4 regions of the Arthrobacter sp. AOP36-F1-5 genome follow, and region 3 is predicted to be linked to each of the others. Evidence: predicted binding sites of a transcription regulator. Region 3 holds the regulator's gene; each other region holds the start of a gene.
The links. Region 3 encodes LexA, which represses DNA repair genes until DNA is damaged. Its sites were predicted from a motif close to TCGAACANNTGTTCGA; they were not measured.
Positions count from the first base shown of each region.

Region 1 (3,206 bases), 580 kb from region 3:
CTGGACGATGAAGTCGTCCGGCAGGTGCATGTGGCTAAATGGGGTCTGGTCCCCAGCTGGGCCAAGGACCCCTCGGTGGGGGTCAGGGCCTTCAACGCCCGCAGCGAAACGGTCCTGGAGAAACCCACCTTCCGCGCCGCCATCAAGGCCCGCCGCTGTGCCGTCCCCGTCGAGGGATACTACGAGTGGAAGAAGTCCGGGACGGGCAAGACCGCTTCCAAGCGTCCGTATTTCGTGCACCGGGAAGACGACTCGCTGATCTTCTTCGCCGGCATCTACGAATGGTGGAAGGATCCCACGAAGGCGGAGGACGATCCGGAACGTTGGCTGCTCAGCTGCAGCATCCTCACGATGGCCTCACCCGAGGAAACGGGCGAATCCGAAGTACTCGACGAGCTGCACGGCCTGCACGACCGGCTGCCCATTCCCCTGGACCGGGCGGCGATGTCCGAATGGTTGAACCCCGGCGACCGGGAAGCCGGCCCACTGGTCGAACAGGTCAGGGACGAAGCCCATGAGGTCGCCGGTGGCTGGTCCCTCCGTGAAGTCGGCTCCGCCGTGGGCAACGTGCGGAACAACGGCCCCGAACTCATCGAGCCGGTCGAGGATCTTTTCGCGGAGTAATCCGGGGTGGGAACGGACCAACCATCAGTGGCCGATTGCTCAAAAGCGGGGTCCCCTATGATGTTCACCATGACTTTGGCGTGGAACGAAACACCCCCGATCCTGAGGGGCTCGACGGACGGCGGGGAAGGGATCATCTTGCGTCCCTGGAGCCGCGGGGATACGGAATCGATTCACCGGGCGTGCCAGGACCCCGAAATCATCCGCTGGACGACCGTGCCGCATCCATACACGCAGGAGCACGCGGCCTCATTTGCGGATCACTCCGCAATGACCTGGAACGAACGGACCGGAGCACCTTTTGCCGTGGTCGATGAAACGACGGATGCCGTACTCGCCTCTTGTGGACTGGTTGATGTCGATCCGGCCAACTCCACGGTGGAAGTGGGGTATTGGGTGGCCCCATGGGCGCGCGGTCGCGGGGTGGCCACTGCCGCAGCCAGGGCAGTGACCCGGTGGGCAATAGAAGAGCTGGGCGCCCAACGGGTGAGCCTCGAGGCCGCATCGGCAAACATCGGCTCCCAAAAGGTGGCACTCAATGCCGGGTTCACCCGCGAAGGGCTCCAACGCTCCAAAACGGCACGATCCGGCGAACGCCATGACATGGTGCTGTTCTCGCTCCTGCCTGGAGAAGGAAGGCCCTGACGCGGCTGCCTGCCTGGTGAACAGCAGGTTCCTCCCGAATCATCTGGACGACGTTGCTGTGCCCTTTTTCGGGGGCCTGTTGCCTGCTGCGCGCACTAGCTTCGGCATGCAGGAGGTTCCCCGGACCGGTTCGAGACGGCCCTGCGAGTGGGCTTGAACCTCGGGGGCAGCAGCCTTCGATCAGCACCACCAACGGATACCTCCACCCACGAGACCCAAAGTGTCGTACATACTTTCTAGTCTGATCTTGCTTAGTACAAAGTTTCGAATAGAATGGAGTGGTCGTCGTGCACAGGCAGTTTCGCGGCCCCTCCCATCGTGTAGGGCTCCGGGACCAATGCCGTCGTCCGGGGCGATTTGGAGGTATCAGATGGGGCTTTTCACCCAGTCAGTCGACGTGGAATGCAGTACCGCGGGGCTACCCTTGCGGATGCGGTGGCAGGGGCGGGAATACCGTGTTGCCGCCGACCCCGTGCGCTGGTTTGAACGCCGTCGCTGGTGGGCCGAAGAGGTCCGCGCCGAACGCGGTCGCGGCCCGGGACTCGTGGACCACGAGATCTGGCGGCTCCAGGTCAGACTCGCCGGCAAGGGGCCGCTACTGACCTTCGAGGTCTCCCGTGACGTGGAGAGCGGGCGCTGGCGGCTCATCCGGATCCACGATGCCCTGCTGGAGAGCGCATGACTTTTACCCATCTGAACGTGGCTTCTGCGTTCAGTGCCCATTACGGGGTCTCCTGGCCGCAGGACCTGGCCCTGAGGGCTGCCTCCGAGGGGGCCGACGCGCTGGCCACCACCGAACGCGATGGCCTGTATGGGGCCGTCAAACACCTCAAGGCCTGTCGGGACACCGGGCTGGATCCGATCCTCGGGGTGAACCTTGCCGTGCTGGGCCCCGCGGCCGATGACCCCCGTCCTCCTCCGGGGCATGCCGCCCGGGGGCGTCCGGGGCCCCAGGTGCAGGGGCGGATCGTCGTGCTGGCCAAAGGACACTGCGACGGGGCCGGGTACCGTGCCCTCTGCCGACTGGTCTCCCTGGCCCATGAGGGAACCTCGGCGCACCGGGGCGTCAGCGGACGCAAACCGGTCGGGGTGACCCACGCGGAGCTGGCCGCCTGCGCCACCGACCCGGAGGCCGGCACGGTGCTGAAGGTCCTGCTGGGACCGGATTCCGACGTCGGACAGGCGGCCCTGCGTCGTGAACTCCCGCGCGCCAGGACCGCGCTGGCCGGATGGCTGCAGGCGGTGGGCCGGGACGTGGTGTGCCTGGAGCTGGTCACCCATATGAACACCCCCGGTGAGCGGCTCAGCACGGCGCATTCCATCCGGATGCTGCGTACGGCCCAGGCCCTGCACGTCCCCGCCCTGCTCACCAACGCCGTGCGCTACGCGGTCCCCGACGGGGCCGCCACTGCCGACGTCCTGGACTCCGCCCGCGCCCTGAGCTCGCTGGAAACCCTCAGGGACCTGCAACCAAACGGTCAGGGGTGGCTCAAAAGCCCCGGGAGGATGCACGCCTTGGCCCGGGAAATCGCCCGGGAGGCGGGGGAGGGGAAAGTCGCCGGGGAACTGCTGGGCAACACCGCGGCGATGGCCGACTGGGCACGGATGGACCCGGTGGACGACGCCGGCTGGGGAATCCCCGTGGTCCCCGAAGCCAGCGTGATCGGCATCAGCGGCCACCCCGACGCGGAGCTGGCGGCACGCTGCGAAGCAGGCATCACCCGCCTGATTCCGCAGGACGCCGCTTCCCGTACGCTGCGCGATCGACTCGCCATGGAACTGGAAACCATCTCGGACCTGGGGTTCAGCACCTACTTCCTCACCGTGGCCGAGGTCAGCTCGATGATCACCACCCTGGGCGTGCGCAATGCCGCCCGGGGGTCCGGGGCCTCCTCGCTGGTGAACTTCCTCCTGGGCATCAGCCATGTGAACCCGCT
Region 1 is NZ_CM176892.1:1,750,982-1,754,187, reverse strand. It holds gene AC3ZI9_RS07980 (SOS response-associated peptidase) at 1-624, shown strand, start outside; gene AC3ZI9_RS07975 (GNAT family N-acetyltransferase) at 682-1,269, shown strand; gene AC3ZI9_RS07970 (DUF6504 family protein) at 1,640-1,951, shown strand; gene AC3ZI9_RS07965 (DNA polymerase III subunit alpha) at 1,948-3,206, shown strand, end outside.
Region 1: the regulator LexA is predicted to act here: its motif matches at 1,493-1,508, upstream of AC3ZI9_RS07970 (DUF6504 family protein).

Region 2 (3,206 bases), 850 kb from region 3:
GCGGGCGTTCCGCGCCCAGGGTGGTGCCCTTCCCGTGACCGGGATGGACGAATGCGTCATCCGGGTACTGCCCGAAGAGACGCTCAGAGACGTCCTCATGCAGGGAGGCAAACCGGGAGGGGTCGCCATCGGTGTTCCCCAAGCCTCCGGGGAAGAGGCTGTCACCGCTGAAGATATGCGTCGGGCCCGAGGGGTCCTCATACACGTAGGCGATGGAGCCGGGGGTGTGTCCACGCAGGTGCACGGCCCGCAGATCGAAGCCGTCGAAGTTCCCGATATCGTCCTGGCCCAGGACCACAGCGGGTTCGACTCCCGTGGCCGCCCGGATCCCTTCCACGTCGTCGGCCCCGCAGGCCGTCCGCACGCCGGTCTCATCGGCCAGCTCGCGCAGCGCCCGGACGTGGTCCCAATGCTGGTGGGTGGTGGCGATCAGCTCAAGGTGCGGGGTCACCGCCGCGTCCTCGGCGGCCTCACTGATCAGACCGCGCAGTGCCGGTGCGTCGGCGGCGGCATCGATCAGCACCTGCGCGCCGGTCTGCTTATGGGTGATGAGGTAGGCGTTGTTGTCCATCGACGAAACGGACACGCGGCGGATGGTGACCTCCGCCAGGTCATGCAACAGCGAATTCTCTGGGCTCATGCCGCCAGCCTAGGCGCTCGCCGGAGCGGGGGAAAAGCGCCGGCGGGTACTGTGGGGGGCACCCGAAGCCACGGCCAGCGATGACCGGCCCGGATCCCCGAGGAGACCCAGTGAACGACGACGTCTTGGATTTTGTCGCCATCAGCAAGGACGTGCCTGAGAACCCGTATGACCAGATCCGCCAACAGATCCTGGAGGCCATCGGTTCGGGGAAGCTGGTTCCGGGAACCCGGCTGACTTCGGTCCGGGCGCTCGCCGGACGACTGGGGGTCGCCGTGAACACGGTGGCCCGGTCCTACCGGGAACTCGAACAGGCAGGAGCAGTCCAGACCCGAGGGCGTCACGGGACCGTCGTCCTGGCCACGGGCTCCGAGGGCGACCGCAGACTCGCGTCCGCGGCCCAGGAACTGGCCTCGCAGGCCAGGACCTGGGGCGTGGGGGAGGACCGCGCCGTTGAATTTCTGCGGGCCGCCTTCCGCGTGCAGTGAACACCGGCGGTCCAAACCCGCTGAAACCCGCAAAAACATGAGTCTTCGAACGTGTGTTCGAGGCCGAATTCGACTACTCTGGACCCGTGGCTATTTCCTCCAGCGAATTGCAATCCGTTCCCAGCGTTTCCATGGAATCCATCGAGCGTGCCCACGACCGGTCGCGACTTCTCGTGAAGGGCGCCCGGGAGCACAACCTGCGCAATGTGGATCTGGATCTCCCGCGGGACGCGATGATCGTCTTCACGGGCTTGTCCGGATCGGGCAAGTCCTCCCTGGCTTTCGACACGATCTTCGCCGAGGGCCAGCGCCGCTATGTCGAATCGCTCTCCGCCTATGCCCGCCAGTTCCTCGGCCAGGTCGACAAGCCGGACGTGGACTTCATCGAAGGACTGTCCCCGGCGGTCTCGATCGATCAGAAGTCGACGTCGAAGAACCCGCGTTCCACGGTCGGGACGATCACCGAGATCTACGACTACATGCGCCTGTTGTGGGCCCGTGTCGGCCACCCGCACTGCCCGGTGTGCCATGAACCGGTCACCCGGCAGACCCCGCAGGCGATCGTGGACCAGCTGCTCGAGCTCGAGGAGGGGATGCGTTTCCAGATCCTCGCTCCGGTGGTCCGCTCACGCAAGGGCGAGTTCGTCGACCTTTTCAAGGAGCTGGCTGCCAAGGGCTATGCCCGTGCCCGGGTCGACGGGGACACCATCCAACTCAGCGACCCCCCGAAGCTGGGCAAGCAGTACAAACACACCATCGAGGTCGTCATCGACCGGTTGGTCGCCAAGGACGGCATCCGGCAACGGCTGACGGATTCGATCGAGACGGCCCTGGGCCTGGCCGACGGCCGCGTGCTCGCTGACTTCGTCGACCTGCCCGCCCAGGACGACGCGCGGGTCCGGGCCTTCTCGGAACATCTGGCCTGCCCCAACGAACACCCGTTGGCGATCGACGAGGTCGAGCCGCGCTCGTTCTCCTTCAACAACCCCTTCGGTGCCTGCCCCGCGTGCACCGGCATCGGGACCCGGTTGGAGGTCGACGAGGAACTCGTCGTGCCCGATCCGGGCAAGACATTGGCCGAAGGGGCCATCGCGCCCTGGTCGCTGGGCGTGGCCACCACCCAATACTGGAACCGGCTGCTGCAGGGCCTGGGCGACGACCTGAAATTCGATCTGGATACCCCCTGGCGCAAGTTCACCGACGTCCAGCGCGATGCGATCCTCAACGGCAAGGACCATAAGGTCGTGGTCCAGTACCGCAACCGTTTCGGACGGGAGCGCAAATACAGCACCGGGTTCGAAGGTGTCATCCAGTACATCCACCGCAAACACCTGGAAACCGAATCCGATCACGCCCGGGACCGGTACGAGGAATACATGCGGCAGATTCCCTGCCCCGTGTGCAACGGCGCCCGGCTGAACCCCGCCTCCCTGTCGGTGCTGATCAACGGCAAGTCCATTGCCGAAGTCTCCGCCATGCCGATGCGCGAATGCGCCGACTTCCTCAATGCCCTGGTCCTGTCGGGACGCGAAAAGCAGATCGCCCACCAGGTGCTCATCGAGATCCAGGCCCGGCTGCGCTTCCTGCTCGACGTCGGACTCGAGTACCTGAACCTCGAACGAGCCGCCGGAACGCTCTCCGGTGGGGAGGCCCAGCGCATCCGCCTGGCCACCCAGATCGGTTCGGGGCTGGTCGGCGTGCTCTACGTCCTGGACGAACCCTCCATCGGCCTGCATCAGCGCGATAACCGACGCCTGATCGAGACCCTGAACCGCCTGCGCGACCTCGGGAACACGCTCATCATCGTCGAGCATGACGAGGACACCATCCATCAGGCCGACTGGATCGTCGATGTCGGCCCGGGGGCCGGCGAACACGGGGGCACCGTCGTGCACTCGGGGTCGTTGGAAGGGCTGATGGCCAATACCGATTCGATGACGGGCGACTACCTCGCGGGCCGCCGCAGGATCGAATTGCCGGCCAAGCGCCGCAAGGTCGATCGCAAACGCCAGGTCACCGTCGTCGGCGCCCGGGAGAACAACCTGCAGGACGTCACGGTGAAGTTCCCGCTCGGGGTG
Region 2 is NZ_CM176892.1:1,480,754-1,483,959, forward strand. It holds gene AC3ZI9_RS06825 (MBL fold metallo-hydrolase) at 1-640, opposite strand, end outside; gene AC3ZI9_RS06830 (GntR family transcriptional regulator) at 751-1,128, shown strand; gene uvrA (excinuclease ABC subunit UvrA) at 1,260-3,206, shown strand, end outside.
Region 2: the regulator LexA is predicted to act here: its motif matches at 1,174-1,189, upstream of uvrA (excinuclease ABC subunit UvrA).

Region 3 (3,206 bases):
GAAAAAGACGAAATTGGAGTCACTGACTGCCGGTTCCAACCCCAACCGGGTGAGTTCGCGGACGATCCTGTCGCGTTGGCCCTTGATGTCCTCGACCGTGGCCAGCAGCGCATCGACCTGTTTCAAGGCGGCATTGGCGGTGGCTTGGGTGACGGCCGAGAGGTGGTAAGGCAGACGGACCAGGCGCAGCGCATCGGCGATTTCCGGGGCCGCCGCGAGATAGCCCAGCCGGGCCCCGGCCAGCGCGAAGGCCTTGCTCATGGTCCGGGTGACGATCAGTCGTTCGCGGCCGGGCAGCAGTGTCAGCGCGGATCCGGTCCCGCTGAGTGCGAATTCGGCGTAGGCCTCATCGACGATGACGATCGCCTGGCTGGCACGCCCTGCCTCGTATACCGCTTCCACGACGTCCAGTCCCAGGGCGGTACCCGTCGGGTTGTTCGGCGAACAGAGGATCACGATATCCGGCGCCGCCTCCGTGACCTGGTCCGCTGCGGATCGCGCGCTGAGTCCGAAGTCACCGCTCCGCTCTCCGGCGAGGTAGGTGGTGTCGGTCCCGCTGGCCAGCAACGGGTACATCGAATACGTGGGCGGGAAGCTCATCACGGTGCGTCCCGGCCCTCCGAAGGCCTGGAGGATCTGCTGCAGGACCTCGTTGGATCCGTTGGCGGCCCACATGTTCGCCGCATCCAGCCCGTGTCCCAAATAGTCGGCGAGGCGTTCGCGGAGTTCGGTGAATTCACGATCCGGGTAACGGTTCAGGGACGCAGCGGCGGCACTGACCTCTTCGGAGATGGCCCGGCTTACTGCCTCGGGCAACGGATGGGTGTTCTCGTTGACGTTCAACAGGATGGGCACGTCCAGTTGCGGTGCGCCGTAGGGTTCGATGCCACGCAGGTTTTCACGCAGGGGCAATTTGGCCAGTCGTTCCAGCTGATCACTCACGACCCCATTCTATTGCCCGTGCCCCGCAGTCGGGAATCGGACCGGGTGACAGGGTCATAAAGCGGGCCTAATCGCCCGTGGGGACGAAGATCTCCTGGCCCGGGACGAGGACCGATCCGTTCAGGTCGTTCATTTCCGTGATTTCCGCCATGACGTCACGGCGGTCGCGCTGCGGGGCGAACTCCTCGGCCAGCGCCCAGACCGTGTCGCCCTCCATGACGGAGACGGTCGTGGCTTCCACCGCGGTCGTATCCGATGCGTCCGAGGCCATGACCGGGGCGGTGAAGATGCCAGCGAGGACGAGCAGGGCGGTGGCTGCCAGCATGACCGGCAGGCCAATGAGGATGAAGCGCCCCCGTCGCGTCAGCTCCAGCCGGCCCCGAGGGGTGGAGGCACGGGCCGGGGCGGTGGTCGGAACGGAGTCCGCCTTGAGGGACACCGGGGCTGCGAGTGCGATCTGCGCCATGGTCTGACCTTCCTGTTGTCCGCCGAAGCGGGTTCTCGTTGCGGGTGTCGAACCCGATCTTCGAACTCATATTCGAACTTCTATCTCATTTTTAGCATCTATGTACGAAGATTGTCGAGACACGTTCGAATAAATCTTTGAATGAAGTCCGTGACTGCCCTAGAGTGGAAGCCATCGGCTGGATGGATGAGAGTCCACCAGTTGCATCCGACACATTGCGCACAGCCCCGGTACGCCGGCGATTTACCAGGACGGGATGGATCATGAGCTCAGCGGAGAATCCGGCGCCGAAGAAGGCACCGAAGGGGTTGACTGTCCGGCAGAGGCGGATCCTGGAAACCATCCAGGAGGCCGTGACCGCCAAGGGGTATCCGCCGTCCATGCGCGAAATCGGCGATACGGTCGGGCTGGCGAGCTTGTCCAGCGTCACCCACCAGCTCGCCCAGCTGGAGAAGCTCGGCTACATCCGGAGGGATCCACGCCGCCCCCGGGCCATGGAGATCCTGCGCCCGCTGGCCCCCGAGGTCACCGGGACCCCGGAGGCCTCGCAGCCGGCTCCCGCCCCGCGGGAACCGGAGCAGCTTCGGCCCCGGCTGACCGTGGTGGACTCGGATGATTCCGACGAGGTGGCCCGGGTTCCGCTGGTGGGCCGCATCGCCGCCGGTGGACCAATCCTGGCGGACCAGGCGGTCGAGGATGTCATGTCATTGCCACGCCAACTCGTCGGGCACGGTGAACTGTTCATGCTCAAGGTCAGCGGGGATTCGATGGTCGAGGCAGCCATCTGTGACGGGGACTGGGTCGTCGTCCGCCGTCAGCAACATGCGGAGAACGGCGATGTCGTCGCGGCGCTGCTCGATGACGAGGCCACGGTGAAGACCTTCAGGCAGCGCGACGGCCACACGTGGCTGCTGCCACAGAACCGCCAGTACGAGCCGATCCTGGGCGATCATGCCACCGTCATGGGCAAGGTCGTTTCGGTGATGCGTTCGATCTAGGCCGCGGTGTACTTCCAGGAGGGCCCGTCCGCGGACGGGCCCTCCTTTCATGTCTAGTCCTCGCTCGCCGCCAGACGCCTCAGCGACCCCAGCACGACGTCCTTGTCCGTGGTCGACCACATCGGGGGCAGCGACGCACGCAGGTAGTTTCCATAGCGTTCGGTGGCCAGCCGTGAATCCAAGACGGCCACCACGCCACGGTCCCCCGTGGAACGGATCAACCGGCCTGCCCCCTGGGCCAGACGGACTGCTGCATGGGAGGCGGAGACGGCCATGAAACCGTTGCCCCCATGTCGGGCAACGTCGCGGCTGCGTGCCGTGGACAGCGGGTCGTCGGGGCGTGGGAAAGGGATCCTGTCGATGACCACCACCCGGCATGACTGACCCGGCACGTCGACTCCCTGCCAGAGGGTCATGGTCCCGAACAGGCAGGTATCGCGTTCATCGGCGAACTGCCGGACCAACGTGGACATGCTCGACTCGCCCTGGCAGAGAATCTCCGGGTCCACCCGTGGCCGCAGCGCTTCGGCGGCCTCCTCGGCGGCCCGCCGGGAGGAGAACAATGCCAGTACTCCCCCGCCGGAGGCCCCGATCAGGTCGGCGAGCTCATCCAGGGCCTCGGTCGATACGTTTCGCGATGGTTTGGGCAGATGCCGCGCAACATAGAGCATCCCCTGCCGGGCATAGTCAAAGGGGCTACCGACATCGATGCCCGTCCACGCGGGAGCCCCCTCGCCGAGCAGCCCCAACGATCCGGCCACCGGTTCGAAGGCAGCACCTATGGCCAGGGTCGCGGAGGT
Region 3 is NZ_CM176892.1:2,329,368-2,332,573, forward strand. It holds gene AC3ZI9_RS10670 (histidinol-phosphate transaminase) at 1-942, opposite strand, end outside; gene AC3ZI9_RS10675 (LysM peptidoglycan-binding domain-containing protein) at 1,010-1,408, opposite strand; gene lexA (transcriptional repressor LexA) at 1,672-2,406, shown strand; gene AC3ZI9_RS10685 (ATP-dependent DNA helicase) at 2,460-3,206, opposite strand, start outside.

Region 4 (3,206 bases), 600 kb from region 3:
GCCATCAACCGCAGCGGCGGGACCGTCGCGGACCCGGGCTCGGTGGCCTACATGTTCACCCGCAAGGGCGTGGTCTCGGTGCCGAAGAACGACCTGACCGAGGACGATCTGCTCATGGCCGTGCTCGACGCCGGGGCCGAAGAAGTCAAGGAATCCCGCGACGGCTTCGAGGTGCATTGCGAGCCCACCGACCTGCAGGAAGTGGTCAAGGCGCTGGAGGAGGCAGGCATCGAATACGAATCCGATGAAGCCGAGTTCGTTCCCTCCATGCAGGTCCAGATCGATGCCGACGCCGCGCGCAAGTTCCTCAAGCTGGCCGATGCCCTGGAGGAACTCGACGACGTGCAGAACGTGTATTCGAATGCCGATCTCACCGATGAGGTCATGGCCGAGCTCGAAGCGGACGACTAGCACCCCATGGCGTTGCGTGTGGTCGGGGTCGACCCGGGGCTGACCCGCTGCGGTCTGGCCGTGGTCGACGTCGAACCCAACCGGCGGGCGTCCCTGGTCGACGTGAAGGTAGTCGGGACGACGCCGGACACCTCGTTGGACCAGCGACTGCTGGCCATCGCCGAAGGCATCGATGCCTGGTTGGACCGGCATCGCCCCGACGTGCTGGCCGTGGAACGGGTCTTCAGCCAACTCAATGTCAGTACGGTCATGGGCACCGCGCAGGCCTCGGGGATCGTGATCGTCGCCGCGGCCCGGCGGGGCATCCCGGTGGCTTTGCATACCCCGACCGAGGTGAAGGCGGCCGTGACCGGAAGCGGTCAGGCGAGCAAGGCCGCCGTAGGCAAGATGGTGGCCAAGATCCTCCGCCTGGACGAACCACCCCGCCCGGCCGATGCCGCCGATGCCGCCGCCCTGGCCATCACCCATGGCTGGCGCGGGGCGGCCCCCGGTTCGCAGGCCTCCAGCGGGGTCACCGCCGGCTCCAGCGGGTTGACCCCCGCGCAACGCGCCTGGGCCGCCGCCGAAGCAGCGGCCCGCAAGCCACGCTGACCGAGTCGGTGGGCCCGGATCCGCGGCCCGACGGGTAAGGTATTCGTAGATATGTTCGGATGCCGCCCAGCGGTCACCGATCACAGGACGACGCCGGAGGAAGGCTTTTCATGATCAGTTCGCTCAACGGTGTGGTGAGCCATGTGGCCCTGAACAGTGCCGTCATCGAGGTCTCCGGATTCGGGATGCTCGTCCAGGCAACCCCGCAGACCCTCTCGGGTCTGCATGTGGGCCGCGAGGCCGTGGTGCATACCTCGATGGTGGTCCGCGAGGACTCCATGACGCTCTTCGGTTTCGCCGAGCCGGGGGAGCGGGAGGTGTTCGAGGTGCTGCTCTCCGTGGCAGGGATCGGTCCGCGGCTCGCCCTGGCCGTCCTGGCGGTCCATACCCCCGAAGACGTCAGGGTGGCCTCCGCCGAGGGGGACACGAAGGCCTTCTCCCGGGTTCCGGGCATCGGCCCCAAGGGCGCCCAGCGGATCGTGCTGGAACTGGCCGGCAAGCTCGCCCCCACCGGGGAGGCCACCACCACGGCCCAGGCCGCCACCGTACCGGCGTGGAAGGAACAGGTGCTCGAGGCCCTGACCGGATTGGGGTGGTCCGATAAGGACGCCGAAAAGGCTGTGGCGGCCACCGCCAAGGCCGAGCCCGAACTCGTGGCCACCGCCCAGGTGGGCAACATCCTCAAATCAGTTCTGCGCGACCTGGGCCGTGGCGCCTCGGCCGGCGGACGATAGGCTGGAACCATGACCGAGAACCAGCAGATCACCGCCTCCTCCTCGGAGCCGGAGGAGCGGGCGCTCGAGTCGGCACTGCGCCCGAAGAACCTGCATGACTTCGTCGGTCAACCCCGGGTCCGCCAGCAGCTCTCGCTGGTCCTGGAAGCCTCACGGATCCGCGAACGCTCCGCGGACCATGTCCTGCTGTCGGGCCCTCCGGGGCTGGGCAAGACGACCCTGGCGATGATCATCGCGGCCGAAATGAACGCCCCGCTGCGCATCAGTTCCGGCCCCGCGATCCAGCATGCCGGGGATCTGGCCGCCATTCTTTCCTCGCTGACCGAAGGCGAAGTCCTGTTCCTGGACGAGATCCATCGCATGAGCCGTCCCGCCGAGGAGATGCTCTACATGGCCATGGAGGACTTCCGCGTCGACATCGTCGTGGGCAAGGGGGCCGGAGCCACGGCCATCCCCCTGGAGATCCCGCCGTTCACCCTGGTCGGGGCCACGACCCGTGCCGGTCTGTTGCCCGGGCCGCTGCGTGACCGGTTCGGCTTCACCGGGCACCTGGAGTTCTATGCCACCGAGGAACTCGAGCTGGTCCTGCGCCGTTCGGCCATGCTCATGGACATGTCGGTGAACTCCGCGGCCTTCGCCGAGATCGCCCTGCGTTCGCGCGGTACCCCCAGGATCTCCAACCGTCTGCTCCGCCGGGTCCGGGACTGGGCCCTGGTCCACGGGATCGAACAGATCGATGCCCGGGCCGCCTCCGCGGCCCTGGACATGTATGAGGTCGACTCCAAGGGCCTGGACCGGATGGACCGCAACGTCCTCGAGGCCCTGTGCACCAAATTCGCCGGAGGACCGGTGGGCCTGTCGACCCTGGCCATCGCCGTCGGACAGGAGACCGAGACGGTGGAAACCGTCGCCGAACCGTATCTGGTCCGTGAGGGCCTGCTCGGGCGGACGCCACGCGGGCGGATCGCCATGCCCGCCGCCTGGGAACATCTCGGATTGGCCATGCCCGCCCATGCGGTCCACTACGATGGCGCGGCCGGTCAATTCGGTCGCCAGGACCCCTCCGGGAACCCCGCCGGCAGCTGAGCCGGAGGGCGGGAATCGGCTCCGCGGTCACCCAACGTCCAGACTGGACCTATACAATAGTGACTTGCCCTCCGTGGGCGTTGTCGAAAACGCCCTCCGGAAGTCCCCGGAACAGAAACAGGTAGTAACTCTTGACCTCCACCGTAATTGCCCAGGCGGACCAGCCGTCGGGCTTCGACCCGATGACCCTGATCCTCATCCTGGCCTTCGCCTTCCTGATCTTCATGATGTTCCGCGGACGCAAGAAGGCACAGAAGAAGCAACAGGAGCTCCGGTCGCAGCTGGCCGTCGGATCCGAGGTCATGACCAACTTCGGACTGTTCGGAACGGTCGCGGCGATCGACACCGATGACAACAAGGTCATCCTGGAGATCTCCCCCGGAA
Region 4 is NZ_CM176892.1:1,733,338-1,736,543, reverse strand. It holds gene AC3ZI9_RS07905 (YebC/PmpR family DNA-binding transcriptional regulator) at 1-411, shown strand, start outside; gene ruvC (crossover junction endodeoxyribonuclease RuvC) at 418-1,002, shown strand; gene ruvA (Holliday junction branch migration protein RuvA) at 1,113-1,736, shown strand; gene ruvB (Holliday junction branch migration DNA helicase RuvB) at 1,746-2,822, shown strand; gene yajC (preprotein translocase subunit YajC) at 2,954-3,206, shown strand, end outside.
Region 4: the regulator LexA is predicted to act here: its motif matches at 1,046-1,061, upstream of ruvA (Holliday junction branch migration protein RuvA).